3 regions of the Burkholderia sp. YIM B11467 genome follow, and region 1 is predicted to be linked to each of the others. Evidence: predicted binding sites of a transcription regulator. Region 1 holds the regulator's gene; each other region holds the start of a gene.

Evidence for each region. Region 1 encodes FliA, which starts transcription of late flagellar genes. Its sites were predicted from a motif close to CTAAAGTTTNNNNNNNNNNNGCCGNTA; they were not measured.
Region 2: a site for FliA is predicted at 4,201-4,227, ahead of flgM (flagellar biosynthesis anti-sigma factor FlgM). Genes of this name have one in related genera too.
Region 3: a site for FliA is predicted at 3,658-3,684, ahead of ACTRWB_RS12600 (DUF4088 family protein). Genes of this name have one in related genera too.

What each region holds. Positions count from the first base shown of each region.
Region 1 is NZ_JBQVSQ010000010.1:59,525-65,337, forward strand. It holds gene ahcY (adenosylhomocysteinase) at 1-1,274, opposite strand, end outside; S-adenosyl-L-homocysteine riboswitch at 1,307-1,434, opposite strand; gene ACTRWB_RS29090 (RNA polymerase sigma factor FliA) at 1,533-2,267, opposite strand; gene ACTRWB_RS29095 (nucleotide-binding protein) at 2,290-3,108, opposite strand; gene flhF (flagellar biosynthesis protein FlhF) at 3,101-4,858, opposite strand; gene flhA (flagellar biosynthesis protein FlhA) at 4,855-5,813, opposite strand, start outside.
Region 2 is NZ_JBQVSQ010000007.1:281,264-287,076, reverse strand. It holds gene ACTRWB_RS24595 (M24 family metallopeptidase) at 1-1,719, shown strand, start outside; gene ACTRWB_RS24590 (SGNH/GDSL hydrolase family protein) at 1,809-3,158, opposite strand; gene ACTRWB_RS24585 (flagella synthesis protein FlgN) at 3,328-3,768, opposite strand; gene flgM (flagellar biosynthesis anti-sigma factor FlgM) at 3,845-4,171, opposite strand; gene flgA (flagellar basal body P-ring formation chaperone FlgA) at 4,290-5,528, opposite strand; gene flgB (flagellar basal body rod protein FlgB) at 5,733-5,813, shown strand, end outside.
Region 3 is NZ_JBQVSQ010000003.1:135,043-140,855, reverse strand. It holds gene fumC (class II fumarate hydratase) at 1-49, opposite strand, end outside; gene norM (multidrug efflux MATE transporter NorM) at 195-1,583, opposite strand; gene ACTRWB_RS12610 (RNA-binding S4 domain-containing protein) at 1,755-1,973, opposite strand; gene ACTRWB_RS12605 (hypothetical protein) at 2,244-2,645, shown strand; gene ACTRWB_RS12600 (DUF4088 family protein) at 2,762-3,544, opposite strand; gene ACTRWB_RS12595 (AzlD domain-containing protein) at 3,706-4,044, opposite strand; gene ACTRWB_RS12590 (AzlC family ABC transporter permease) at 4,041-4,808, opposite strand; gene ACTRWB_RS12585 (AraC family transcriptional regulator) at 4,924-5,813, opposite strand, start outside.

The DNA of each region.
Region 1 (5,813 bases):
ACGTACACCTTGTTCTCGTACTCGGCGCCGCGCACGAACAGCTCGATCTGCGCGAGCGTCTGGTTCGCGAACGAGTTCGACATCACGAACGACGGGTGGCCGGTCGCGCAGCCGAGGTTCACGAGGCGGCCTTCCGCCAGCAGGATCACGCGCTTGCCGTCCGGGAAGATGATGTGGTCGACCTGCGGCTTGATGTTTTCCCACTGGTACTGGCGGGTCGACGCGACGTCGATTTCCGAGTCGAAGTGACCGATGTTGCAGACGATCGCGTTGTGGCGCATGGCCTTCATGTGATCGTGGCCGATCACGTGGAAGTTGCCGGTGGCCGTCACGAAGATGTCGGCCTTGTCGGCCGCGTATTCCATCGTCACGACGCGGTAGCCTTCCATCGCCGCCTGCAGCGCGCAGATCGGATCGATTTCGGTGACCCACACGGTCGCGCCGAGGCCGCGCAGCGACTGCGCGCAACCCTTGCCCACGTCGCCGTAGCCCGCGACGACCGCGACCTTGCCCGCGATCATCACGTCGGTCGCGCGCTTGATGCCGTCGACGAGCGACTCACGGCAGCCGTACAGGTTGTCGAACTTCGACTTCGTGACCGAGTCGTTCACGTTGAACGCCGGGAACGGCAGGCGGCCGTCCTTTTCCATCTGGTACAGGCGGTGCACGCCGGTCGTGGTTTCTTCGGTCACGCCCTTGATGTGCGCGAGGCGCTTCGAGTACCAGGTCGCGTCGACGTCGAGGTGCGCAGCGATCGACTTGTACAGCGCGACTTCTTCCTCGTTGGTCGGCTTCGAAATCACCGAACGGTCCTTCTCGGCCTTCGAACCGAGGATCAGCAGCAGCGTTGCGTCGCCGCCGTCGTCCAGGATCATGTTCGCGAATTCGCCGTTCGGCCATTCGAAGATGCGGTGCGAGAACTCCCAGTATTCGTCGAGCGATTCGCCCTTGAACGCGAACACCGGCGTGCCGGCTTCGACGATCGCGGCCGCTGCGTGGTCCTGCGTCGAGAAGATGTTGCACGATGCCCAGCGGACGTCCGCGCCGAGCGCCTTCAGCGTCTCGATCAGCACACCGGTCTGGATCGTCATGTGCAGCGAACCGGCGATGCGCGCGCCCTTCAGCGGCTGCTGTGCCTTGTATTCGTCGCGGATCTGCACGAGGCCCGGCATTTCGGTCTCGGCGATGTTCAGTTCCTTGCGGCCCCAGCCAGCCAGCGCCATGTCGGCGACGACGTAATCCTTGGAAGCTTGCGAATCGATAATGGCGTTCATCACGCCCTCCTTTCTAAAAAGTTTCTAGATTGGTGACGTGAGCGCCGTTCAGGAAGCGGAGCCGGCGCGACGGTCGCGAAACGCGCGCCGCACGGCTGCTTGGTGAAGCCTTCCGAGCCTGGCGGACCTGGAACGGTCCGTCGCAACGCTCCTCGGAAAACGGGAAGGATTGTAGCAAATCGGCGCGCAAAATGCGCAAGCGGCTCAAGCGCGCGGGGTCGGCGCGCGGGGTCGGCGCGCGTGGCCGTCGAGAAAGGGTCAGGACTCCGCGCCGACCCACGCCTGTTCGCGCAGCCGCGCACGCAGGCGCGCGACGGCCTGACTGTGCAGCTGGCACACGCGCGATTCGCTCACTTCGAGCACCGCGCCGATCTCGCGCAGATTCAGACCCCGTTCGTAGTACAGCGACATCAGCAGCTTCTCGCGTTCCGGCAGACGCTCGATCGCCTCGACGAGCGCCTCGCGCAGGTGCTCGTCGAGCAGCGCCGACAGCGGATCGGCGTGATCGACGCGATAGCGGTCGAGGAACGGCTCGTCGTCGGCCGCGCGGTCGAAATCCTCGTAATAGATGAGCTGGCTGCCGTGCAGGTCCTGCAGCATCCCCTGGTATTCGTCGAGCGGCATGTTCAGGTGCAGCGCGATCTCGGTCTCGCTCGCCGAGCGGCCGAGATGCTGCTCGACCTGGTGCACCGCGTGCTCGACCTCGCGCGACGTCTTGCGCAGGCTGCGCGGCAGCCAGTCGTTGCTGCGCAGCTCGTCGAGCATCGCGCCGCGGATGCGCTGCGTCGCGTAGGTCTCGAACTGCGCGCCCTGGTCTTCCTTGTAGCGGCCGGCCGCGTCCATCAGGCCGATCATGCCGGCCTGGATCAGGTCGTCGAGGTCGACGCTCGCCGGCATCTTCGCGACGAGCTGCAGCCCGAGGCGACGCACGAGCGGCGCATATTGCGCGAGCACGTCGGCCTGGGACATCTTTCCTTGAGCGTTGTACATCATGGCCCCCTCCTTCCGGTGGCGCTCACGCGGCGTGTGCCGCGCCCGCCTCATACGACGGCTTGCCGCCCGCGCGGACGGCACGGCCCGCGCCCGAACGCGGGCGCATCGGCCAGTACAGCAGGTCGGCGGCAATCTGCCGGTAGTCGCGCGCGGCGGGCGACGACGGGAACGCGTCGACCACCGCATGCATCAGTTCGCTGGCGTGCTCGACGAGCGGATCGGCGCCCACGCAGCCCGCGTCGGCGATCGACACGGTCAGGTAGCGGCTCGCGACGCCCGCGAGGTTGTCGAACGCCGTCTTCGCGTCCGCATGGCTGGCGACGTGATTGGTCAGCACGCGGAACTGCGCGAACGCGTGCGCGAAATGCAGCCGCTTCATGCACGCGTACGCCTCGGTGATCGCCTGCGCGGCGACCCGCGTGACGACCAGCACGTCGTGCGCTTCGCGTGCGAGCGCCGAGAACGAGCCGTCGGCGCCGAGCTGCGCGTCGACCAGGACGATGTCGGCCGGGCCGTCGATGAAGTCGCTCAGTTGCGCGTCGCTGTAGCCGGCGCGTGCGAGCCGTGCGGCCGCGCACAGGCCGAACCCGGCGGCCACCCGCGTGCGCTCGCCGTCGCGCAGCCACGCGCCCGCCAGCGTCGCGCTGGCCGAATGCACGTCGGCGCGCTCGTCGACGACGAGCACATCCTTGCCGAGCGATGCGAGCGCCGCCGCCAGATTCACGATGGTGGACGTGCAGCCGACACCCGCCGGCCCGCCCGTCACCGCGACGATGCGCGACGCGCGCCCGGCCAGCAGGCGCCGCAGCCCTTCGGCCTGGTCGATGATTCGTTTATCCAAATCGCACCTCGTGCAGCTCGGCGGTGGAACGTGCGGTCAGTGCGGAAAGCAGCGTCGGCATGTCCTCGTCTTGCGGCACGAAGGGCGAGCCGTCGCGCGGCACACAGAACGCGCTCTTCAGCAGGAATTTGGTCGAGGCGACGTACAGGTTCTCCGGCACCTTCTGGCCGGTCGACACGTAGTGGACCGGCAGCTTGTAGCGGATCACCGTGTCGAGCACGCCGCCGAGGTGGGTCGCCTCGTCGAGCTTCGTGAGGATGCAGCCGGCGAGATCCGGATGTTCGCCCGCGCTGCGGTACGCCTGCACGACTTCGTTGAGCGTGTCGCCGTGGCTCGTCGCGTTGAGCAGCAGCAGGCGCTGCACCGGCGCGTTCGCGCCGTGCAGCATCGCGATCTGGTCGGACACCGCGCGGTCGCGCTGGCTCATGCCGATCGTGTCGATCAGCACGATGTGCTTGTTGCGCAGCTCGGACAGCGCAAGCGCGAGATCGCCCGCATCCTTCACCGCGTGCACGGGCACGCCGAGGATCTTGCCGAAGATGCGCAGCTGTTCGTGGCCGCCGATCCGGTAGCTGTCGGTGGTCAGCAGCGCGACCTTGCTCGCGCCGAAACGCATCACGCAGCGCGCGGCCAGCTTCGCGGTGGTGGTGGTCTTGCCGACGCCCGTCGGCCCCATCAGCGCGAACACGCCGCCGCGCTCCATCAGCGCGTCCTCGCTGTCGAGCACCGGCAGGTTCGCCGCGAGCACCGACTGCGCCCATTCGGCCGCTTGTTCGAAGGTCTGCGCGCCGTCGCCGGACGGCAGGTTGTCGACCAGCATCCGCACGAGCTGCGCGGAAAAACCGGCCGCGAACAGGTGCTTGGTCAGCGCGCCATGCACGGCGCTGCGACGCTGGCGGTCGTGCCACATCAGGTTGTCGAACTGCTCTTCCATCATCCCGCGCAGTTCGCCGAGCTCGTGCATCACCGTGTCGTTGACGATCCGCTCGATGCGCGACTTCACCGCATCGGCCACCACGGCGGCCGCGTCGGTCGACAGGCGCGTGCGCTCGGCCGCCTTCGCGGCATGCGCGGCGCTCGGGTCCGGCGCGCGGGGGGCGGCGGCCGGGATCCGTCGTTCGGCGTCGCGCACGATGTCGCGCGCCCAGTCGGGCGACGTCGCGTTCGCGGCGCGCTGCTCGGCCGGTGCGCTCGCTTGCGGCGCGGCCGGTGTGGCCTGGGTGCGCGCGATCAGTGCGTCGCGCTGCTGCGTCAGGCGTTTCGCGTGCTCGACGAGCCACGGCGCGGGTTCGGAAGCGCCAGCGCCAGCGGCGGGTGTGCCGGCTGCCGGCGCGGCAATCGACGGCGCTACCGCGGCCGGCATGTCCGCATCGATCGTCGACGGTTGCGCCGCCGTGTCCTCCGCATCGGCGCTGACGCCGAACACCGACGAGAACACGTCGGGCAGCCCGCCGTCGCCGGCCGCGTACGGATTGACGGCCGGGCGCGCGAGCGCGGCGCCCGGGCGCGACACGATGCCCTGCACGGCGGCGGCCGGCACGGATTCCGGCAGTCGCGGCGCGGCGATTCGCGGCCGCGCGGCAACCGGCGGCGTCACCGCGGCGAGGTCCGAATCGGCGAGTGCGACGATTTCGACGCTGCCGTCATCGAGCGTGCGGTTCGACAGCACGACCGCGTCGGCGCCGAGCGCCTCGCGCACGAGACGAAGTGCGTCGCGGCTCGTTGCGCCGGTGAATTTGCGAATGTTCAAGCGGAACCCCCGATGACGTTAACGACTTTGATCGTGCGTGTGTCCGGCACTTCGGCATACGACAGCACTTTCAATTGCGGCAGGCTGCGGCGCAGGAAACGCGCGAGCATCGCGCGCAGCGCGTGCTGCACGAGCAGCACGGGCGGCAGCCCGAGATTCTGTTGACGCAGCATCGCTTGCTGCGTGCCGGTCAGAAGGTTGTGTGCGAGGCCAGGTTCGAGGCCCGGGTTCGCGCCGGTGGCGAGCGCCTGCGACAGCACGCGTTCGAGATTCGAGTCGAGGCCCATCACCTGCATCTCGCCCGCGCCCGGATACCACTGCTGCGTGATCGCGCGGCCGAGCGAGAGCCGCACCGCGGCCGTGATCTCGAACGCGTCGCCGCGGCCCGCATGTTCGGACACGGCCTCGAGGATCGTGCGCATGTCGCGGATCGGCACGCCTTCCTCGAGCAGGTTCTGCAGTACCTTCTGCAGCGTCGTCAGCGAGATCGTCTTCGGCACGAGGTCCTCGACGAGCGACGGCGCGTCCTTGCCGGTACGCTCGACGAGCGCCTGCACTTCCTGGCGGCCGAGCAGCTCGGCCGCGTGCTGGACGACGAGATGGTTCAGGTGCGTCGCGACGACCGTGCTCGCGTCGACCACCGTGTAGCCGTACACCTGCGCCTGTTCACGCAGCGCGACGTCGATCCACACGGCCGGCAGCCCGAACGCGGGATCCTGCGTGACGGCGCCCGGCAGCGCGGCCGTCACCTGGCCGGGGTTGATCGCGAGCCACTGGCCCGGGAACACTTCGCCGATGCCGATCTCGACGCCCTTCAGCGCGATCCGGTATGCGTTCGGCCGCAGTTCGAGGTTGTCGCGGATATGGATCACCGGCGGCAGGAAGCCGATTTCCTGCGCGAATTTCTTGCGGATGCTCTTGATGCGCTTGAGCAGTTCGCCGTCGCTGTTCTTGT
Region 2 (5,813 bases), on a different contig from region 1:
GAATACGTCACCGAGTACCTGCCGCGCAGCAACAACCCGCGCTACGCGCTGTCGGGCTTCGACGGTTCGGCCGGCTGCGGGATCTTCCTGAGCACGGCGACCGCGCAGGCGCTCGGCGTGCCGCCGTTCGTGCTGTTCGTCGACGGCCGGTATCACTTTCAGGCCGACCAGCAGTGCGATCCGGCGCGCGTGCGCATCGAGAAGCTCGGGATGGGCGTGACGATCTGGCAGGCGCTGGCCGACTGGCTGGTCGCGCACGCGAGCCGGCTCGCGCGGGTCGGCTACGACGCGCTGCGGGTCAGCGTCGCGCAGCGCGACCGGTTGTTCGAGCAGGCGCAGGCCGCGGGGCTGGACTGGACGAGCTTCGCCGAGCGCGAGATCGACCGCGCGATCGCGCTGCCGGGCTGGGTCGTCGAACGGCCGATTTTCGAGCTGCCGGAATCGATGACCGGCCTGAGCGTCGCGCAGAACCTCGACACGCTGAGCCGCAAGCTCGCCGCGCATACCGGCGCGGCCGACGGCAAGACCGCGTTCTTCTCGTGCGCGTCGGACGATCTCGCGTATCTGCTGAACAGCCGCGGTTATCACATCCCGAACGCGTCGTCGCACCTCGGCTTCCTGTTCGCGGTCGGCGGGCAGGTCGCGCTGTTCCTGCCGGAAGGCTGCGACCGCTGCGACGTCACGCTCGAATCGTATCCGGCGCTGCACGTGATCCGGCGCGATGTCGCGGCGCTCGAGCGCTTTCTCGCGCAGTTCGTAGTCGATCACGTGTGCTACGGCTTCGAATCGGTGAACTGCGCGCTCGTCGACGCGGTGAGCCGTGTGTGGCCGCGGGCGCGGCATGCGGACTTCAACCCGGTCGAGGCGATGCGGGCCGCCAAGACGCCGGCGGTGCTCGACCGGTTCCGCGACGCGTTCGCGCGCAGTTCCGCGGCGATCGCCGAGACGATGCGCTGGGCGAAGACCGGCGAGCCGGGCGCACGCCACACCGAATACGACCTGGCGCGCACGATCAACGACGCGTACGGCGCGCGCTCGGCGGTGGCGCTGACGTTTCCGTCGATCGCGGCGAACGGCGCGAACAGTGCGTTCGCGCATTACACGGCGGCGAGCGCCGACGTCGAGCTGACGGAAGGCGAACTCGTGCTGCTCGACAGCGGCGCGTACTACGAAGCCGGCTTCGCGACGGACTGCACGCGCGTCGTGCTGCGCCGGACGCACGCGGATACGGTCGCGCAGCCGTGGCAGCGCGAGATCTACACGGTCGCGCTGAAGGCCTGCATCAAGGGGCTCGTCACGCGCTTTCCGAGCACGGCGACGGGCGGCGACGTCGATGCGGTCGTGCGGCAGGTGTGCCTCGACCATGGCCACGATTTCGGTCACGGCACCGGGCACGGCGTCGGCATTCACGTGCACGAGGGCGGCGTGCGGTTCGCGCCGGGCGCGAAGTACGGGCTGGTGCCGAACGCGGTGATTTCAGTCGAGCCGGGCATCTACGTGCAGGGCAAGGGCGGCGTGCGGATCGAGAACATCGTGATCATCCGGCCGGACGAAACGCAGCCGGACACGGTGACGTTCGAGAACATTGTGACGGTCGGCTACGACTGGGACCTGATCGATCTCGACCTGCTGGACGACGACGAGCGCGCGTACCTGCGCGACTACGAGCGGCTGTGTGCGGAGCGCGGCACGCAGGTGACGGCGTGCCCGCTGCTGTAAGCGGGGCCGGCGCGGGCGGCATCGGCCGCCCGCTTGCCCCCGGTCATCGATGACCGGTCATCAGAGCCGGATCGGGATCCGGCTCCATTTCAGTCCAGCAACCGCGCGCGCACGAACGGCGCGATCCGCTCGGCGAGCCACGCGTGCGTGCGCGTCGTCGGGTGCAGCGTGTCCCAGAACACGAAGCGCGCCGGGTCGCGGCAGTCCGCGCGCGGCGTCTGCGCGGCCATATAGGTGAACGACGACGGCTTCGGGATGTCGAGGCACGAGCGCTTCGAATCGTCGAAGCCGTATTGCGCGGGGCGGCTCAGCAGATCGTCGAACGGCGCGTACGCATCGAACACCTCGAGCCGCAGCGTTGCGCCGTAGCGGGCCCGGACGGCGGCGGCCGCGTCGGCGAGCCGCTGGTTGTAGTCCTTGACCTGCGCGGCGACGCTGGCGGTGTCGGTGCGCGTCGCGAACACCGGCGCGCGCGACACGTCCGGCAGCGTGACGAGCAGGATGCGCGTCGCACCAGCCGCGGCGAGCCGCTCGAGACTGTCGCGCACCGCGTTCGCCGCCTGCTCGGGCGTGCGGCCGTAGTTCACCAGATCGTTGCCGCCCGCGAACACCACGAACAGCGTATTGGCGGGCCGGTAGTTCGGCGCGCGATCCATGTATTCGCGCCACGAGTCGACCTCCTGCACCAGGCCCGGCACGACGAGGTGCTGGTCGGTCGCCGCGCCGCCGATTGCCCAGTTGTAGAACGGCAGCCGCAGCGTGTTCGCGACGTATTCGGCCCACACCGGCCCGTTGCTGAAGCGTCCGGCGTGCCAGCTCGTGCCGTTCGGCAGCTTCCACTGGCTCGCGTTGAACATGTTCTGCGTGTCGGACAGGCTGTCGCCGAACACGATCAGCTTGTTGACCCGCGTGTCCTGCTGCGCGGCGTCGATCGTCCAGACCGTGTAGTTGAACGACAGCGCGTTGTTGGCCGCGACCGCCTGCGTCAGGTTCGCGCGGATGCCGCGCGCGGCGAGCGTCTGGCGGCAGACGTCGGCGAGCGTGTCCTGCGTCGTCGCGCTGTAGAACATGTTCTTCCACTGCGTGATGCCGTCCGCCCACCAGTAGCCGGGCACGCGATACCAGTCGCCGCCCGACGGATCGCGCGCCCACTCGTAGGTCGCCTCGGGCTTGAGCGGATCGTCGCTGATCCGGTACCAGCAACGCAGGTAGGTGTAGGTGTCGCTGCCGCGCGATGTGGCGCGCGGCGCCCTGCCGGGCGGAGTGGAAGCCGGTGCCGCGAGCGGGCCGGCCGGCGACAGCGTCATGTCGCCGGTCGGCGTCGGCAGCGGGGCCGGGGCCGGGGCGCCCAGCGCGAGCGACGCGGTGAAGGTCAGTGCGGCGCCGAGCGTGGCGACGGCGGCCTGACGGCGTGCGGATTCAAAACGGGAATGATGCATCGATGCCCTCCGATCGGTTGTTGTTGGATCAGGCAGCGCGGCTGCGCTGCCGCGTATCGGGGGGACGGTTGCGCCGGGCTGGAGCCCGGTCTGTCGAAGCGGAATTCGGGGTGAAGCGGGTAAGGCGGGTGAAGCGGCGGCGGACCGGACTGCGGGCCGCCGCGGGGCGTCAGCGCGTCAGCGCCGACACGCGCCCGTCGGGGCCGTAGACGCCGGCCGGCGCGGGTGCCGAGCGCAGCACCGCGAGGGCGCGCTCGTTGTAGTCCATCCGGATCCGGATCAGCATGCCGTTGTTCGCGTTGGCCTGGCGCGCGCGTTCGGCGGCCTGTTGCAGCAGTTGCCAGCGGCCGGCGAGGCGCGCATCGCGCTCGGCGGCCTGGTCCATCCCCTTCTTGCCGGCCGGAAAGCCGAGCGCGGAAAGCTGCGTGTCGCGCGTGCGTTCGAGTTGCGCGAGCCGGTCGATCAGCGCGCTTTTCTTCTCGACGATCCCGGGCAGCATCTCGAGCGGCTCGGCCGTCGTCAGCGCCTTTTCCTCGTAGACGAGCAGGGACGCGAACGCCTCGACCGTCGCGTGTTCGTCGTTGACCGTGGCCAGCAGCTCTTCTCTCATCGCGTCATGCTCGTCGCGCCGGTGCGCGGGGTGCGGCGCGCCGGCAAACCGGGGGACCGGCCGCGAGGCGGCCGGCTCAGCTGCCCGGGCGCTGCTGCTGCAGCAGCTCGCGGGCGGTATTCAATACGCCGTCGGCAATCTTGTTCGCGTCGATCGTCAGCGTGCCGTTGTTCAGCGCGTCCTTGATCGACTGGACTAGGCCCGTGTCGATATCGGCGCCGCCGGACGCGGATACCGAGCGCAACTGGCCGGACAGCCCCGACAGATTCACGTTCGTGTCGCCGCCGGTCGTGCCTGCGTCGGCCGCCTGCGCGGACGACGGGGCCGCGCCGGATTGCGCACGGGTCGCGCCGTTGCCGGTCGGCGCGAGAGGGCTCGGTTTCGGAGTGGAATCGATCTTCACGATGGGGTTCCTGTACGGTATGACCCAGATAACGGCCGGGTCGGCCCGAACTTTAGCATCGTGAGCCCGAAATTCTCCGAATAAACAATTCTTTGCAATCTTGCGGCGATATCCGTCCCTATAGCGGAATTTCCACGGTGCCGGCGTCCTTGACGATCGCCGTGACGATCTGGCCCGCCGCCATCCGCACCCGCACCGACTGGCCGGGCGCCGCATTCGCGAGCACGCTGCCTTCGGCCGAAATCGTGAAACCGGGCCCGGCCGCGACGACCCGCACCGTCTGGCCGGCCGACACCGACGCCGCGCTCTTCAGCATGTCCTGCCGCAGCGGCAGCCCGGCCGAGATGCGCGCGAGCGCGGTCGAGCCGATCGCCTGCGCCGGATCGGTGATCACCGCGAGCGGCAGCACCGTCAGGTCGCCGTCGCGCGCGACCAGGTCGGCCGCGCTCAGCGGCTCGCCGGGCGCGATCTGGCGCGCGGCGACGTAATAGGTGGCCTGCACGGTGACCTTCGCCTGCAGGTAGACGGTCCACGGCCGCTCGCCCGCGCAGCGCACGCCGACCGTCGTGCGGCCCCACAGGCGCGCGCCGGTCGGCAGGAACGGTTCGAGCGTCGTGCACGCGGCGAGCCCGCGCGGGAAGGCGGTCGTGACCGTCGCGGTGGTCTTGCCGGGCAGGCCCGCGATCTGCTGCTGCAGGAACGTGAGGGCCGCACGGCGGAGCGCTTCAGGGTCCTGCTGGCCGGGCGGCGTCGCGGGCTGGGCCGCGGGGGCCGCCTGGGCCGGGTTGGCGGCCACCGCCGCCGTGCGCGGCGCCGGCGCGGCTGACGCGGCGCGGGCCGCCGCCATGCGCGCGGCGCTTGCCTGCGGCGTCGGCCGCGCGGGATTCGATGCGGGCTCGGCCGTACCGGCGACGACCGTCGCGATGGCGTTGGGATCGGCAGCGCGCGGCGCGCCGTAGGCGGGCTTCGCGCGGGCGGTTGCGTATGCCGGGGCCGGCACGGAAGCCGGCGGCGGGACGGTCGTCACGACCATCGCGCCGGACGGTTGCGCCGCGTAGCCGGCCGCGGCAGCACCGGCCACACCGGCCGACCCACTGGCGCCCGCTGCCGCGCGCCCGGCATCCGGCGCGATGCCCGGACCCGAACCCATCCCCGCATTCCCGCCGACCTGCCCGCCGCTCGCCGCGTTGGCGTGCGCGAGCGCCGTTTCGGCCGTCTCGCCGCGTCCGGGAATCACGATCATCCCGTCGTCCGCGTGCGCGGCCGGCACGGCGATCCACAGCGCCGCGGCGAGCGCAAACGCACGCCGGACGTGCGTGAGCCGCCCGTTGCTGCCGCGAAGTGCGCTGCCCGTCATCGCCGTGTCCTCGATCTGTTGCTCCGCTTCGCATTCTAGGGAGCGGGGCCGTCGCGCAAACGATGAATAGAGGGGGGCTTTGCCGCGTTATTCGCCCGATTGCCGGTTGCGTGCGACGCCTACCATCGCTGTCATGGAAAAAAGCCTCTCGGGTCGCCATCCGGCGCGAGGGGCGTGCAGCGCTTCATACGGAGAGACGCACACATGCTGGACAAACTCGATGCGGAATTCGCGTTCGGCCGACAGGCGCTCGACGTGCGCGCCTACCGGCAGGAACTGCTGTCG
Region 3 (5,813 bases), on a different contig from region 1:
CGGCGATTTCGCCGAACGTGTCGCGTTCCATCCGAACTGCTTCGTTCATGATGCACTCCTCCTGGAAAGGGGAAAGGCCGCGCGTCGTCGCGCGGCATCAGACGTATCGTGAGGCAGTCGCGCCGCTCGCGCGGCGTCTCGAGGTGTTCAGCCGACAAGCATAGCGCCGGCCGCGATTTTGCGTCGTGTCGCGCTCAGCGCGGCGACGTCGCAAGTGACGCGCTCTTCAGATGAAAGCGCCACGCCATCAGCACGGCCACGCTGGCAAGGCCGGCCGCGAGCCCCCACCAGAGGCCCCGGGCACCGAGGCCCACGTGGAACGCGAACCAGTAGCCGGTCGGAAAACCGATGCCCCAGTAGCCGAGGGTCGCCGCGAGCATCGGGATGCGCGTGTCCTTCAGGCCGCGCAACGCGCCCGACGCGACGGTCTGCGCGCCGTCGACGATCTGGAACACCGCGGCGATGCCGAGCAGCGATGCGGCGAGCGACACGGTGGCCGCGTTCGACGGATCGTCGAGGTTCAGGTACAGGCCGACGATCGCATGCGGCGCGACGATCAGCACGATGCCCGACAGCGTCATGAACGCGACACCGAGGCCAAGTGCGACGAAGCCCGCATGCCGCGCGGCGACGGGCGCCCCGGCGCCGACCCAGTAGCCGACCCGCACGTTGGCGGCCTGGCCGATCGCGAGCGGTACCATGAACGCCACCGACGCGACGTTCAGCGCGATCTGGTGCGCGGCCAGCGACGTCGCACCGAGCACGCCGATGGTCAGGCCGGTTGCGAGGAACAGCGTCGACTCGACCCCGTACGTGATCGCCACCGGCCAGCCGATGCCGATCAGTTCGCCCATCATGGGCAGTTTCGGGCGCGCGGCGGTGACGAAATGACGGAAGCGTTGCCGGCCGTGCAGCAGCCAGATCAGTGCGAGCGCGGTGAGCCAGATCGTGATCGTCGTCGCGACCGCGGAACCGAGGAAGCCGAGGCGCGGCAGCCCGAACGCGCCGTGGATCAGCCCGTAGTTCAGCACGGCATTGACGCCGACGCCGCCGATCGACACCCACAGCAGCCGCTTGGCGGCGCCGATCGCCGGCAGGAACGCGCGCATCAGCCCGACGCCGATCAGGCTGCCGAGTGCCGCGTAGCGCAGGATGCCCGTGTATTCGCCGACGTGATGCGCGAGCAGCGGCGGCTCGTGGAACATCAGCAGGATCGGTTCGGACAGCGACAGCGCGACGATCGCGGGAATCGCGAGCAGCACGGACAGCGCGAAGCCCGTCCAGTAGATGTGCGGCACGCGGTGCTCGGCCTGCGCGCCGCGCGCGTGCGCGACGCTCACGCTGACCGACGACAGCACGCCCTGCAGGATGGTGACGATGACGAAGAAGAAGTTCGCGCCGAGGCCGCCTGCCGCGAGCGAATCGGGGCCGAGCGAACCGAGCAGCACCGTGTCGGTGACGCTCATCGCCATCTGCGAGAGTTGCGCGATCGCGAGGGGTGCGGCGAGGCGCGCGGTATCGGCGGCGTGACTGGACAGGGACGGCGGCGCGGCGGCCGTCCGCGTGAAAGCGGAATGCGACATGGAATGGGCGCTCACACGGGTGCGGGCCCGCGCTGTATGTATTTATTTTGAGAGACGGTTAGCTTACGGCTTTATTCGTACCGTGTCGAACGCGCGCGCCGATGGCCATGTCGCGGACAGGGGGAACCCCAGGGCCGGTTCCCGCTGGTCCGTCATTCGGACGGGCAGGCCCTACGCTTCGCGTACCGCGATGCGCGTGTCGCCCAGCAATACGACCTGGCCCGCGCGGATCTTGCAGGTCTTGCGCAGCTCGACCGCGCCGTCGACTTTCACCGCGCCGGACGCGACGATCAACTTCGCGGTGCCGCCGCTGTCCGCGAGGCCGGTGATCTTGAGAAGGTTGTGCAGCTCGACGTAGTCGCCGGTCAGCGTGAAATCCAGATTGGGCATGACGAGGAAGGTGCGCGTTGCGCGGGAGGAATCGCCCCGCATCATACGGCACCGCGGGCCGGCGCGCGAGCGCGGGCGGCCGCGGCATGCAGTTGTTAAGGACTGTGAGCGATTCGTCAGCAAATGAAACGGTGGGTAACAGTCTGAGAGATTCGAGAACCGGCCGTGCCCGCCGCGGGTCTTTTGTCGTACCTGCTGCGTGTTGCGGCGGGGGACGCGACAGGCCGCATCGCTGCGGTCGGCGCTCACAATTTCTTGAGGAGAATTGCCATGTCCAAGATTCGTACGATGCTGATCGGTGCCGCGCTGACGGCGTTCGCCACTTCGGCCGCGTTTGCCCAGACGGGCACGGCGGCGCAGGGTGCAGCCGGTGCCGGCATGCAGGCGCAGACGCCGGCGGCGGGTGTCGGAGCAGGCGTGCAGGGCAGTGCAGGCGCGAACGCGTCGGGCAATGCGGTGGGCGGCGCAACCGATGCAGTCGGCGCGGCAGCCGATGGCGCGAAGGATACGGCGTCGTCGGCCGTCCACTCGGCCAAGAAGCACACGAAGCATGCCGCGAAGTCGGCCAAGAGCCATGTCGGCTCGGCCAAGGCGAAGGCCGGCGAAGCGACCGAAGGCGGCGCATCGGTCGGCGCGGAGGGCGGTGCATCGGCCCAGGGCGCCACGCAGTAAGCGGTGCCCGGCGCTGTCGCGACGCTCGCCCCGGGCGGCGCCCCGCGACGGCGGTTATCTGACGGCCCGGTTCGTTTCGCTCGAACCGGGCCGTTTTCATGGGTTCATGCGTGCCGTTATGGCCGGCGCTGTCCCTGGCTTTGCCCCTGTCCCTGCGCCGGCCGCGCGGCAGCCGGCGTGAATACGCTGCGCAGCCACACGGCGAGCCGCGCGAACACGTCGTACGGCTCCTCGACGAAGATCTCCGGCTTCAGCAGCCGCAGGTATTCCATGATCTGCTGCGCTTCCTGCTTCTGGAACGAGCCATGCGCGAGCCCGAGCCGCAACAGCCCGCGCAACTCGCCGAGCTTGTCGCGCGCCGTGCTGCCGACGCTCATCTCGCACGCGAGCTTCGCCTCGTAGATCCGTTGCCGCAGCGATTCCGCGAGCCGCCACGCGGGCGTCTGCATCAGTTCCTCGAGCGTCTGGATGTCCTGCGCCGCGCCCTTGATCTGCGCGGCGAGCGGGTCGATCAGCGACGGGTCGCCCTGCGCTTCGGCGACGATCGCCTTCGCCCAGTCGCGGCAAGCCTTCGCGAGTTCGTCGGGAGTCCATTCGGAGCGCGACGCGAAGCCGAAGCCGAATTCGCCGGCCTGCCGCATCAGGATCGCGACGACGTCCGGAAATTCCTTGTCGAGCGTGCGCTTTGCCCACGCATACTGGCCGCCCTGCAGCATCCGCTGCACGGCGTGCTCGGTCAGCGGCACCATGTTGTCGAGCAGTTTGGCGCGCAGGAAATCCTCGAACGACGGCGTCGCGAACTGCGGGTCGAGTTTCAGCGACACGCGAACGAACGCGTCGTAGTCCTTGCGCAGGGACTCGAGCGTGTCGTCCTTGAGGGAAAGGGTGATCTGGCCCATGAATCTTCTCGATGGCGGCCCGCGCAAGCCGACGGCCGGCACGGCGCACCGGGGCGGGCGCAGCGTCGACTGACCGGTGCGCGCCGAGGCCGGTGGCGGGTCTTCATTCCCTTTATCGGCGCGCCGGACGAAAACTTGAGCGCGCGTGGCCGAGCGTTCGCTCAGGCGGGCAGCCAGTGCGGCAGCACGATCCCTTGCCAGAAAAAGAACACCGCGAGCCCCGCTGCGATCGTGACGAGCGGGCGGCGGGTCGCCGCCGACACCAGCACGGCGGCGAGCGCGCCGACGAGCTGCGGATTGCGCCAGGTCAGCTCGGCCGTGCCGCCGTGCGGCGAGACGGTCATCGGCACGATGATCGCGGTCAGCACGGTGACGGGCACGAAGCCGAGTGCGGTCCGCACGAGCGGCGGAAAGGCCAGCCGCTCGCCGAACAGGAACAGCGTCGAGCGGATCGCGTACGTGATGACGGCCATCCCGAGAATCAGCAGCGCGTAGTTCACGATGCGGCCTCCGTGCGCGAGCCGGCGCGTGCGCGTTCGTGGAGCAGTGTGAGCGCGACGCCGATCGCGACGCCGGCGGCGACTGCGCCGAGCAACCCGAGCTTGTACGGCCAGCCCTGCCAGAAGTACGCGAGCGTGCCGGCCGTCGCGGCCGCCGCGAAATAACGCAGCGTGCCGAGCTGCGGGACGACGATCGCGATGAAGGTTGCGGCCATCGCGAAGTCGAGGCCGAGCGACTGCAGGCCCGGGAAGGCCGCGCCGAAGCCGATGCCCGCGAGTGTCCAGACCTGCCAGTTCAGGTACATCGCGAGACCGGACCCGAAGAAATAGTGGGGGCCGATCGTGCCGGGCGCGAAGTGCCGGTAGTGTGCATAGGCGACCGCGAACACCTCGTCGGTCATCAGCGCGCCGAGCGTCGCGCGCCAGCGCAGCGGCAGGTGCGCGACATAGGGCGCGAGCGTCGCGCTGTACAGCAGGTGGCGCAGGTTCACGATCAACGTCGTCGCGAGTACGACGACGAAGCTCGCGCTGCCCGCGATCAGGCCGAGCGCGATGAACTGCGCGGAGCCCGCGAACACCGCGAGCGACATCAGCGCGCCGTGCCATGCGGCGAGCGGGCCGCCGCCGACGAGCGTGCCGAAAATCACGCCGAACGGCGCCGCGCCGATCATCATCGGGATCGTGTCGCGCGCACCGTCGAGCCATTCGTTCAGCGGGCGGCGAGGGGGTGACGCGGGTGTCGGGTTCGAAGAGCGCTTTTCCATGAACTGCAGGATAGCGGGCCGGCGGGGTGCCGGCTTGTATGTTCTTGCGCTCGCGGGGGCGTGGCAGCGCTGCCGGTATCGCGGCCGCCGGATGCGGGGTGCGCGATGCCGCGTGTCAGCTTGCCTGCCAGCGCCCTGGCGGCACACCGAACATCCGTTTGAAATGCCGGGTGAAGTGACTCTGGTCGACGAAGCCGCTGGCCGCCGCGACATCGGCGACGGGCACGCCCGCGCGCAGCGGCGCCAGCGCGCGCTGCAGGCGCAACTGGTTGCGCCATGCATGCGGTGGCATGCCGGTCGTGCGGGTGAACAGGCGCGCCGCGTGGAACGGCGACAGGCCGGCTGCTTGCGCGACTTCGTCGAGTGTCACGGTGCACGTGAGGTCGGCGGCGAGCCGCTCGCGCATCGCGTCGACGCGCGGTTCGTCCGCGGCGAGCGGCGCCGGTCGCGGCAGCGCGTCGGCATGGCGGACGATCAGCGTCGACAGCGCGTCGAGCATCGCCATTTCGGCGGCGAGCGGATCGTAGATGCGGGGTGCGTTGGATGCCGGATCGTCGGCCGCCTGCCCGTGCGCATGCGAGGACAGGGCGCGCTCGCTGCCGGCTTCCATCATCCGGTGCGCAAGCGTGAGCCGGGCTGCGAGATCGGCGTCTCGAATCACGTCGGGGGCAAACCACGGTGCATCCTGCGGGCGGCCCGCGATCGCACTCGTGAGTGCGCGGATGAATTCGACCGGCATGTAGCTCACGCGGTAGCACCAGCCTTCGTCGGCCGCGCGCGAACCCGTATGCACTTCGCCGGGATTGATCACGGGCACGGTGCCCGTTTCGGCGACATAACCGCTGCCGCGATAGGTGAAGCGTTCCGCGCCTTCGAGAATCACGGGAATCGTGTACGCGTCGTGCCAGTGGGGTGCGAACGTGTGGTCGCGATAGGTGGCCGTGACGAGATCCGCATCCGGCAGCAGCGGCGTGCGCCAGTAGCGTGCGGAGTCGGGAAGACGGG